Linked DNA regions of Lichenibacterium dinghuense. The protein of the gene in region 2 interacts with the protein of the main gene of each other region in a pairwise test. Links are inferred from orthologs where the notes say so. Each region holds a gene or a part of one and is shown on either strand. Other genes may lie near its edges.

The links.
Region 1: the proteins of mobA (region 2) and L7N97_RS00195 interact in binary tests that used the Escherichia coli proteins (3 or more experiments, as listed by UniProt). The link is inferred for Lichenibacterium dinghuense from one-to-one orthologs.

Annotation. Positions count from the first base shown.
Region 1 is NZ_JAJLMN010000001.1:38,973-43,485, reverse strand. Bases 1-2,999 are described here. They hold L7N97_RS00195 (molybdopterin molybdotransferase MoeA), read left to right. Parts: upstream 1-874; coding sequence 875-2,125; downstream 2,126-2,999. Other genes in these bases: L7N97_RS00185 (MarR family winged helix-turn-helix transcriptional regulator), read right to left, coding at 2,960-2,999; L7N97_RS00190 (SDR family NAD(P)-dependent oxidoreductase), read left to right, coding at 2,169-2,945; moaC (cyclic pyranopterin monophosphate synthase MoaC), read left to right, coding at 396-875; trpC (indole-3-glycerol phosphate synthase TrpC), read left to right, coding at 1-399. Also shown: more of L7N97_RS00185, read right to left, coding at 3,000-3,388; L7N97_RS00180 (chloride channel protein), read left to right, coding at 3,464-4,513. UniProt on the Escherichia coli protein: Catalyzes the insertion of molybdate into adenylated molybdopterin with the concomitant release of AMP.
Region 2 is NZ_JAJLMN010000001.1:161,604-167,632, reverse strand. What follows is about bases 1,843-4,842. They hold mobA (molybdenum cofactor guanylyltransferase MobA), read right to left. Parts: upstream 3,667-4,842; coding sequence 3,019-3,666; downstream 1,843-3,018. Other genes in these bases: L7N97_RS00790 (AsmA family protein), read right to left, coding at 3,663-4,842; L7N97_RS00800 (CBS domain-containing protein), read right to left, coding at 2,622-3,047; L7N97_RS00805 (DUF533 domain-containing protein), read left to right, coding at 2,022-2,591; L7N97_RS00810 (SLC13 family permease), read left to right, coding at 1,843-2,025. In the rest of the region: L7N97_RS00815 (Na+/H+ antiporter), read right to left, coding at 1-81; more of L7N97_RS00810, read left to right, coding at 256-1,842; more of L7N97_RS00790, read right to left, coding at 4,843-5,426; L7N97_RS00785 (L,D-transpeptidase family protein), read left to right, coding at 5,743-6,029. UniProt on the Escherichia coli protein: Transfers a GMP moiety from GTP to Mo-molybdopterin (Mo-MPT) cofactor (Moco or molybdenum cofactor) to form Mo-molybdopterin guanine dinucleotide (Mo-MGD) cofactor.

The sequences.
Region 1 (4,513 bases), 120 kb from region 2 along the record:
CGCGCCTGGGGCGCCGACTGCATCCTGGTGATCATGGCGGCGCTCGACGACGCCGCGGCGCGCGACATCGCCGCCGCGGCCGGCGACCTCGGCATGGACGTGCTGGTTGAGGTCCACACCGCCGAGGAGCTCGACCGCGCGCTGGAGCTGCCGTGCCGCCTCATCGGCGTCAACAACCGCGACCTCCGCTCCTTCGCGACCGACCTCGCCGTCTCCGAGCGGCTGGCGCCGCGCATCCCGGCCGACCGCGTCGCCGTGGGCGAGAGCGGCATCTTCACGGCGGCCGACTGCGCGCGCCTCGCCCGCGTCGGGATGCGCACCGTGCTGGTCGGCGAGAGCCTGATGCGGCAGGACGACGTCGCGGCGGCCACCCGCGCGCTCCTGGCGGACCCGGCGTGAGCGGCCTCACCCACATCGACGCCGCGGGCGAGGCCCGCATGGTCGACGTCGGCGACAAGGACGTGACCGAGCGGGTCGGCGTCGCGGAAGGCACGGTGCTGATGGCGCCGGAAACGCTGGCGCTGATCCGCTCCGGCGACGCCAAGAAGGGCGACGTGCTCGGCACCGCGCGCATCGCCGGCATCATGGCGGCCAAGCGCACCCACGACCTCATCCCGCTGTGCCACCCGCTGGCGTTTTCCTCCGTCAAGGTCGACCTCCGCGCCGAGGACGGGCCGCCGCGCGTCGCGGTGCGGGCCACCGTCAAGGTGGCGGGGCGCACCGGCGTCGAGATGGAGGCGCTGACCGCCGTGTCGGTGGCCTGTCTCACCGTCTACGACATGGTCAAGGCGGTCGACCGCGGCATCCGCATCACGGACATCCGCCTCGTCGAAAAGCGCGGCGGCAAGTCGGGCGACTTCCTGGCGGACCGCTGATGGGCTCCGCCCCGCTCACCCCCGTCGCCGACGCGCTCGCGGCGATCCTCGGCTCCGCCCGCCGGCCGGAGGCGGTTGAGACGGTGCCGCTGCGCGGCGCAGCCGGCCGCACGCTGGCGCAGGACCTGGCCGCGCTGCGGACGCAGCCGCCCTGCGACGTGTCGGCGATGGACGGCTACGCGGTGCGCGCGGCCGACCTCGCAACGCTGCCGGCGGTGCTCGCGGTGCTGGGCGAGAGCGCGGCCGGCCGCGCCTTCCCGGGGCACGTCGGGCCGGGGCAGGCGGCGCGCATCTTCACCGGCGCGCCGGTGCCGCCCGGCGCCGACGCGGTGGTGCTCCAGGAGAACACCGAGGGCGGCACGGTGGGCGGCGAGACCGGAACAGTCCGCGTGCTCGGGGCCGAGCCGCTCGGCCGCCACATCCGCCGCGCCGGCCAGGACTTCCGCGAGGGCGAGGTTCTGCTGCGGGCTGGGAAAAGGCTCGGCGCCGCCGACGTCGCGCTGGCGGCCGCGATGAACCACGCGGCGCTGCCCGTGTTCCGCCGGCCGCGCGTCGCCGTGCTGGCCACCGGCGACGAGCTGGTGCAGCCCGGCGGCGCGCCCGGCCCCGGCCAGATCGTGGCCTCGAACAGCTTCGCCGTGATGGCGCTGGCCGAGGCGGCCGGCGCCGAGGCGATCGACCTCGGCATCGCTCCAGACGACATGGGGGCACTGGCCGGCGCCTTGGCGCGGGCCCGCGACGGCGGCGCCGACCTCCTGGTCACGCTCGGCGGCGCCTCGGTCGGCGACCACGACCTCGTGCAGCGGGCGCTGGTGGCCGAGGGCATGGAACTCGGCTTCTGGCGCATCGCCATGCGGCCCGGCAAGCCGCTGATGCACGGGCACCTCGGCCCCATCCAGGTCCTGGGCCTGCCCGGCAACCCGGTCTCGGCCATCGTCTGCGGCATGCTCTTCGTCGCGCCGCTGGTGCGCGCGCTCGCGGGCGACCGCCACGCCGGCGACGACCCGACCGAGGCGGCCGTGCTGGCCGAGCCGATGGGGGCCAACGACGGCCGGCAGGACTACGTGCGCAGCCGCATCCTTCCCTCGCCGGACGGCGTGGCGCGCGTGGCCGCCGGCAGCCGCCAGGACTCGTCGTTGCTGAAGGCGCTGTCCGACGCGGACTGCCTGATCGTCCGCCCGCCCAACGCGCCCCCGGCCCCGGCCGGGACGCCGTGCCGCATCATCAGGCTCGCCGCCCTCGGCGCCTGAGGACGGGGCTCGCGCGTCTCCCTCCCGAGCGGGAGGGGCCGGCATGGCGCGGGTGTTGGTGACGGGATCGTCGGACGGGCTCGGGCTCGCGGCGGCGCGGCTTCTCGTCGAGGACGGGCACGCCGTCGTGCTGCACGGGCGGAGCCCGGCCCGCGCGGCCGACGCCCTGGCGGCCGTGCCGGGCGCCGAGCGCGCGCTCGTGGCCGATTTCGCGAGCCTCGCGCAGGTGCGGCGCATGGCCGATGAGGCGAACGCGCTCGGCCGCTTCGACGCCGTGATCCACAACGCCGCCGTGGGCTACCGCGAGAAGCACCGGCTCGCGACCGGCGACGGCTTCAGCCACGTCTTTCAGGTCAACACGCTGGCGCCGTACCTGCTCACCGCCCTGATGACCCCGCCGAAGCGGCTGGTCTACGTGTCGTCCGAGCTGCATCGCCGCGGCCGGGCCGACCTCGACGACCTCGATTGGCGGCGCCGAAGCTGGAACGGGACGCAGGCCTATTCGGACACCAAGCTCCACGACGCGCAGATCGCCTTCGCGGCGGCGCGGCTGTGGCCCGGCACGCTGTCGAACGCGCTGGAGCCCGGCTGGGTCGCGACCAAGATGGGCGGCCCCCGCGCGACCGGCGACCTCGACGCCGCGCACCGCACGCAGGTGTGGCTCGCCGTGAGCGACGACCCCGCCGCGACCGGCACCGGCGGCTACTTCTTCCACCGCAGGCCGAAGCCGGCCAGCGGCGCGGCCCGCGACGTCGCCCTGCAGGACGGGCTGCTCGCCGCCTGCGGGCGCATGACGGGCACGCCCTTCCCCGGCGCCTGATCGCCGCGCTCCCGCTACCTCGGCGGGTCCGCCCGCCCGAGCGCCCGCGCCAGCGCCGGTTCCAGCTGCTCCAGCTCGCGCAGGTGCACCTCGGTCAACCCGGCCAGCAGCGCCTCGGCCTTCGCGGTCAGGGCCAGCTCCGTGCGGCGGCGGTCGGCCGCGGGATGCGCCTTCACGATCAGCCCCGCCTCGGCCATGCGCGAGGCGAGCTCGGCCGCGGTGTGGGGCGCCACGACGAGGCGCTCGGCCAGCGTGCCGACGCTCGGGCGCCCCGCGCCCTCGTGCCCCGCGATGGCCAGCAATGCCTGGTGCTGCTGGACCGGCAGGCCCGCCGCCGCGGCGGCGGCCTCGCTGAAGGACAGGAAGCGCCTCAGCTCGTGCCGGAAGCGCGCGAGCGCCCGGTACTGGTCGGGACCGATCGACCGCTCTCCATTCGCCATCATGCCCGCTCCCCGTCGTGACTAGAATATATCGTATCACGACACATATAGCGGGGTATCACGGGGCGAGGGCTGGACATGGCGGGATCGGACGGAGCGGAGGCGAAGGCCGCGCCGGCGCGGGTGGACGAGCGGCGGCTGGCGGACTTCAAGGCGGACCCGAGGCTGCTCATGCTCGCCGCCATGGCGCTGCTGATCGGCTCCGGCGGCGCCTTCGCGGCCTGGGTGCTGGTGAAGCTCATCGTGCTCATCACCAACGTGGTGTGGTTCGGCGCGCTCGACACGGTCGTGCGCCCGATGGGCGCGATCCACCGCGGCGCCTGGACGGTCGCGGCCCCGGTGATCGGCGGGCTCGTCGTCGGCCTGATGGCGCGCTTCGGCTCGGAGAAGATCCGCGGCCACGGCATCCCCGAGGCGATCGAGGCGATCCTGATCGGCGGCAGCCGCATGTCGCCGAAGGTGGCGGTGCTGAAGCCGATCTCCTCGGCGGTGTCGATCGGCACCGGCGGACCGTTCGGCGCGGAAGGGCCGATCATCATGACGGGCGGCGCCATCGGCTCGCTCTTCGCGCAGTTCTTCGACCTCAGCGCCGCCGAGCGCAAGACGCTGCTCGTCGCGGGCGCCGCCGCCGGCATGACGGGCATCTTCGGCACGCCGGTCGCGGCCGTGCTGCTCGCGGTCGAGCTCCTGCTGTTCGAGTGGCGGCCGCGCTCCTTCGTTCCCGTGGTGGCGGCCGCCATGGCGGCGATCTGCTGGCGCCCGCTGCTGTTCGGGGCTGGGCCGCTCTTTCCCTTCGCGGCCGACCCCGCGCAGGGCGCCTGGGGCATCGGCGCCGCGGCGCTGATCGGCCTCGCGGCCGGCCTCGTCGCCACGCTGCTGACGAAGCTGCTCTACGCCTGCGAGGACCTGTTCGAGCGCCTGCCGATCCACTGGATGTGGTGGCCGGCGATCGGCGGGATCGCGGTCGGCATCGGCGGCCTCATCGAGCCGCGCGCGCTCGGCGTCGGCTACGACGTGATCGGCGACCTCCTCGGCGGGCACATGCTGGTCGGCGCGGTGGCGCTCATCCTCGCCGTCAAGGCGGCGATCTGGCTCGTCGCGCTGTCGTCCGGCACCTCGGGCGGCGTG
Region 2 (6,029 bases):
CGGCATCCGGGCGTGGCGGGCCGCGTAGGCCAGGGCCACGCTGGCGGCCAGGAGACCGATGAGCACCTCGACGAATTCCATGCCGCCTTCCCGCGAACTGACACGAAGCCCCAACGCCGAGCTGCACCCCGATGACCGACCGCCGCCGACTTATTTCCGCCCCGGTGCAAATCAGCACCGCGGAACGGCGCCGCGCGGCGTGACGCGATCCTGCTCGGCGCCGTCCCGCCTCCCGCTCGCGCCGAGGTGGGCGCCGTGAGCCACGATCAGATCGCCGTCCTGGCCGTCTGCGCGGCGGCCGCGCTGCTTTTCGCCTGGGGGCGCTGGCGCTTCGACCTCGTCGGCCTCCTGGCCCTCGTGGCGGCCGTGCTGCTCGGGGCCGTGCCGGCCGACGCGGCCTTCTCGGGCTTCGCCGATCCGGCCGTGGCGGCGATCGCGGCCGTGCTGGTGATCAGCGCCGCGGTCCGCGACTCCGGGCTCCTCGACGCGCCGCGGCCGCTCTTCGCGCTGCTGCCGCGCTGGACGGGGCTGGAGGTCGGCGTCATCGGCGGCGTCACGGCCGCCCTGTCCGCGGTGATGAACAACGTCGACGCCTACACGGCCATGCTGCCCGCGGCGCGCGCCACGGTGCGCCGGAGCCGGCGCTCGCCGGCGCCCATCGTGGCGGCGCTCGGGGCCGCGTCCCTGCTCGGCGGGCTCGTGACCGCGATCGGCACGCCGCCCAACCTGCTCGTGTCGAGCCTCCGGCGAGAGATCGTCGGCGCGCCCTTCGGCGTGTTCGCCTTCGCGCCCGTGGGGGCCGCGGTCGCGGGCGCGGGCGTGCTGTTCCTCGCCGTCGCGTGGCGCCTGCTGCCGCGCGAGCAGCGCCGCGAGCGCGTGGAGGAGACGGCGCTCGCGGGCGACAGCTACACCAGCGAGGTTGCGGTCCCGGCGGGCTCGCCGCTCGTCGGGCAGACGGTGGCGTCCTTCCGCGCCCGTGCCGAGCGCAACGTCGCGGTCGCGGCCATCATCCGCGAGGACTACCGCCGCATCGCGGCGCGACGCGACACCGAGATCGAAGCCGGCGACGTGCTGGTGCTCAACTGCGAGCCCGACGCCCTGCAGGCCCTGATGGAGCGGGCGGGGTCGCTCATCGTCGGCGGCGGCACGGCGGGGCTCGAAGCGGACCGCATCGGCGTCGTGGAGGCCGTGGTCACGCCCACCTCGGAGCTGGTCGGCCTGTCGCCCGGCGAAGCGCGCCTCGACGAGCGCCACCGCGTCGGCCTGCTCGCCATCGGGCGGCGCGGCGCCGCCATCGCGGCGCGGCTGCGACGCACCAAGCTGCGCGCCGGCGACGTGCTGGTGCTCCAGGGCGAGCTCGACGCCATGGTGCCGACGCTGTCGGCGCTGGGGTGCCTCACGCTGGCCGAGCGCCGCCTGCGCCTCGGCCGGCGCCGCCGCATCGCCGTCCCCGCGGCGCTGCTCGCGGGCGCCCTGGCCCTGGCCGCCGCCGGCGCCCTGCCGCTCGCCGTGGCGCTGTTCTGCGCCGTCGCGGCCCTGGTCGGGCTCCGCGCCTTCACCATGACCGAGGTCTACAACAGCGTGGCCTGGCCGCTCGTCGTGCTGTTCGGCACGCTGCTGCCTGTCAGCGCGGCGCTCCGGCACTCTGGCGCGGCCGACCTGCTCGCCGGCCATCTCGCGGCGCTGGCCCACGGCGTGCCGGGCGGCTGGACCGTGGCGCTGACCCTGCTCGCCGCGCTCGTCGTCTCGCCCCTCGTCAACGGCGCCGCGACCGTGCTGCTGCTCGGGCCCGTCGCGGCCGGGCTGGCGGCGCGGCTCGGCTTCGCCGCGGACCCCTACCTGATGGCCGTCGCGGTCGGCGCCTCCTGCGACTTCCTGAGCCCCGTAGGATCGCGCAACAACATCCTGGCGCTCGGCGGCGAGCGCAACGCGGCCCGGCCCCCGTGGCGCCTGGGCCTCGCCCTGATGCTGGTGGTCGCGGCCGTCGGCACGGCGGCGATCCTGTTCGTGTGGCCGGTCCGATGAGCGCGCTGAACGATGTTCTGGCCGCCGTGGCGCGCCGCCTCGGCCTCGGCGCCGACCGCTCTTCCGGCGACGTCGAGCCCGCCGCCGAGCCCGGACTCGGCGACGCGCCGCTCGACGTGCTGGCGTCGAAGCTGGCCTACAGCCATCTGCGCAACCGCCAGCAGCTGCTCGGCCCTCCGCCGACCACGCTGGGCCACCTCGACCAGAACCAGGCGGAGCTGCTGATCCGCGCCGCGGTCGCGGCCGCCATGGCGGACGGGCACCTCGACGACAACGAGGAGCGCATGCTGCGCTCCGCCCTGTCGACGCTGGAGTCGCAGGCCGGCGAGCCGGGCTTCATCACGGCGGCCATCAAGCGGCCGCTGCCGCTCGAGGTGCTGCTGCGCGACGTGCGCGACCCGCATCTGGCGTCGCTGGTCTACGCCGCGTCGCTGCTGGCCATCGACAAGCACGGCGACATCAACCGCGCCTACATGCACTACCTCGCGACGCGGCTGCGCCTGCCCCCCGCGGTGTTGGAGCGCCTGCACAGCCAGTACGGCTACGCGCCCGCGTCGGTGCCCTGAGGGGCGTCGACGCCGCGGCGCCGCGAGGTTCTACCCCGCGGCGCCCGACATCTCGGCCACGGCGCGCTGCACCACGCCGCTGTCGAGCAGCATGCGGCGCGACAGGTCGGACAGCGTCACGAGGCCGATGGTGCGGCCGTTGAGGTCGAGCACGGGCAGGCGGCGCAGGTTGCGGGCGCCCATCAGGTTCAGCGCCGTCGTCACCGCGTCCTCCTGGCGGCAGGAGAAGATCGTGGTGGTCATCACCTCGCCCACCGTCACGGTCTTGTTGCTCAGCCCCTTGGCGACCACGCGGAACAGGATGTCGCGGTCCGTGATGATGCCCTGGAGGTCGTCCGCCGTCCCGACCGGCAGGGCGCCCACGCCGAGGTCGCCCATCGCCACGGCCGCCTCGGCCACGGTGGTCGAGGCTTCCACGAACTCCACGTCACGCGTCATCACGTCGGCGACTTGCACGGCCCGGCTCTCCCTCGCTTCGCCCCGTCCTAGCATGGATCGCCTCGGCGGCGGCCAGTTCCTCCGGGGTGTTGAGGTTGATGAAGGGGTCGAAGGGGTCGGTCGGCCAGTCCACGGCGGCGGGGGCGAGGCGGTCCAGGAACACGCCGACGCGCCGCAGCCCCTCGTCCTGGAGCGCCGCCCGCAGGGCGTGGCGCGCCGCGACGGGCCACAGCGCCGCGACCGGATGACGGCGCCCGCCGGAGGACGCCGCGACGGCGCCCGGGCCGGCGGCCATCAGGCGTGCGACGAAGTCTTCCGGCAGGAAGGGCGTGTCGACCGCGACCGTCACGGCCCGCGCGGCGCCGGGGTCCGCGGCGGCGGCCCAGTCGAGCCCGGCCAGCAGGCCGCCCAGCGGCCCGAGGCGGTGATCCCCGCCGTCGGCGATCACGGGCAGGCCGAGGTATAGTCCTGGGAGGTGTCCGTCGTGGCGGCTGACGGCGAGGAGGCCGCACTGCGGCGCCAGCCGCTCGATCGTCCGGGCGACGAGGGGGCGCTCGGCGAGGGGCGCCAGGGCCTTGTCGGTGCCCATGCGGCGGGATTCGCCGCCGGCCAGCACGATGCCGGGCGGACGCCTCACCGCTCCGCCGCGACGCCGCCGAGGGGCAGTGCCACTGCGGGGAAGCCGCCCTGGCCGCCGGTCAGCACCAGCGGCCCCGCCCAGAAGCCGCGGAGGTCGAGCGGCATGGTCGGGCTGTCGCGCAGCGGCGCGCCCGCGGCATCGGCCTCGGCCGCGACGGCGTGAAGGTCGACGCGGCCGTCCGGCAGCCCGGTCGCGGCGTCGAAGGTCAGGGCCAAGCCGGGGGCCGTCAGCTTCCCCTTCGGGATCCGCACGGTCCCGTCGCGGATCGACACATCCCACTGCGCCCTGTCGAACACGGTGGCGGGCCAGCGGCGGCTCACGTCGAGCGGCGAGCGACGGTCGCCGCGATGGAGGGCGCTGGCGAGCGACAGATTGGCCACGCGCGCGCCCTCGACCCCGACCTGCCCGTCGCCGGCGAGGTCGGCGACGACGTCGCGCAGGGTCGCGCCCTGACCGTCCAGCGCGGCGCGGGCCGTGATGGTGCCGTTGAGGCGCGCGCGGCCGCTCAGCCCGTCGGACAGCAGCCCGAGGTCGACGCGCTTGGCCGACACGTCCGCGTGTGCGCCGATGCCGTCCGCCCCGACGGTCAGCACCGCGCGCGCCTTCACCAGGCCGCCGTAGGCGCGCGCCTCGTCGAGCGTCACCTCGAGCCGCTCGCCGCGCACCAGGGCCGCGAAGGCGGCGTCCTCCAGGGTGACGCGGCCGAGGCGCGCCGTCGCGGCGGAGATCCTCAGGTCGACGTCGGTCGCGAAGGGCGACGCGGTGAGGGCCTTCCGGTACAGGTCGCGGATGTCGGGCGCGTCGGGGTCGCCGAGGGACCTGACGTCGAGCGAGTCGGTCGCGAGCGTGCCGGCGACGAGGCCGCGCCCGGCCTCCTGGCGCCACGCGAGGCTGCCTTCGAGGCGCGTCTGGTCCAGCCGGATCTGGGCGTCGGACAGCGACAGGTCGTGGAGCTTGGCGACGAGCAGGCCGCCGATCTGGACGCGCCGCGAGGCGAGCGACGCCGGCGCGTCGTCCCAGGCGTGGAGGAAGCGGGGCAGGGACGGCGTCGCGAACGAGGCCCGGCCCGCGAACTGGACCTGCGGGACGATCGACAGCACGCCTTTGGCCGAGAAGTCGAAGAGCGGCGACTCGACCTGCAGCGAGGCGAGCGATCCCGCCGGTTCCGGCCCCGATCCCCTGTCGCGAAGCGTGCCGGTGAACTGGGCCGTGGTGCCGCGCAGCGTGGCCGTGCCGGACACCACGAGGCCTTCGCCCCGTCCGTCCCAGGCCGCGGAGGCGTCGATGCCGGTCACCAGCAGGTCCGCGAAGCCCGACGCGGAGCGCGTCTTCAGAAGGCCAGACCGCAGCCGCAGCATGACGGGCGCGCCGTGCGACGGCGCGTGGGCCGCGGCGCTGCCTTCCGCGAGCCGGTCGACATCCACCGTCAGGGTGGGCTCGACGAGGGTCGCCGAGCTCATCCGCCAGACGCCGCGCAGCAGCGACGGGATGTCGAGGTCGGCCTTCAGCAGGGGAGCGTCGAGCAGCACGGCGCCGTCCTCGGCCGAGGCCGACAGGCCGGTCGCCTGCAGCCGGGGGCGCGGGAGCAGCTTGAACGTGACGCCGCCCGCCGCGACGGCGTGCAGTCCGGCGTCCGGCCCCCATCCGTCGGCGAAGGCCTTCGCGGCCGCGGTGCGCGAAACGCGCCAGGGCGCCGCGGCGGCCGCCAGGGCAGCGGCCACCAGGATCACGGCCGTCAGCTTGGCGAGTCGCGTCATCCTTCTCCGCCGCAGCGATCCCCCGTCCGTCCCGACGCCGCGCATCGGCCGCGGCGCGTGCCGAACACAGCGGCGGTTAGTGGCCAATCGTGGCGCAAATGTCACGGCTTAACATCGTGTCAACCGTAGCCGTCCGAATGAGCTTCCTGAAAGCTCGGGACAAGCAAGGCGCCATAAAAAGAGCGGATTGGAACGGCGATTTGGGGGGCGAAAACGTCGATCGGCCGTCGGTTCAACCCCGACGGAGGGACTGATCGACGCGGGTGAATTGGGTGCGGCGCCCCTGCCTTCCGCGCGACCCCGAGGGCTTTGAACCATGCTGCTGAGCGATGACGACCGACGCTTCCGCGCGCCGAGGGCGTTGACCGGCCGTGTAGCGGCGCTGCTGCTGTCCACGGTCGCTGTCGCGTCCTTCGCCGTCCCGGCCGTGGCGCAGGAGGACGACGCCGGCAGCGGGCAGGCCGAATGGGCCCAGCGCTACGACTCGGACGCGCGCCAGCAGGTGAAGAAGGAGTCCACCCCGACCCTGTCGCCCGCCACCGTCGCGGCCACCGAGGCGGCCGTGACCCAGTACCAGGGCATCGTGGCGCAGGGCGGCTGGGG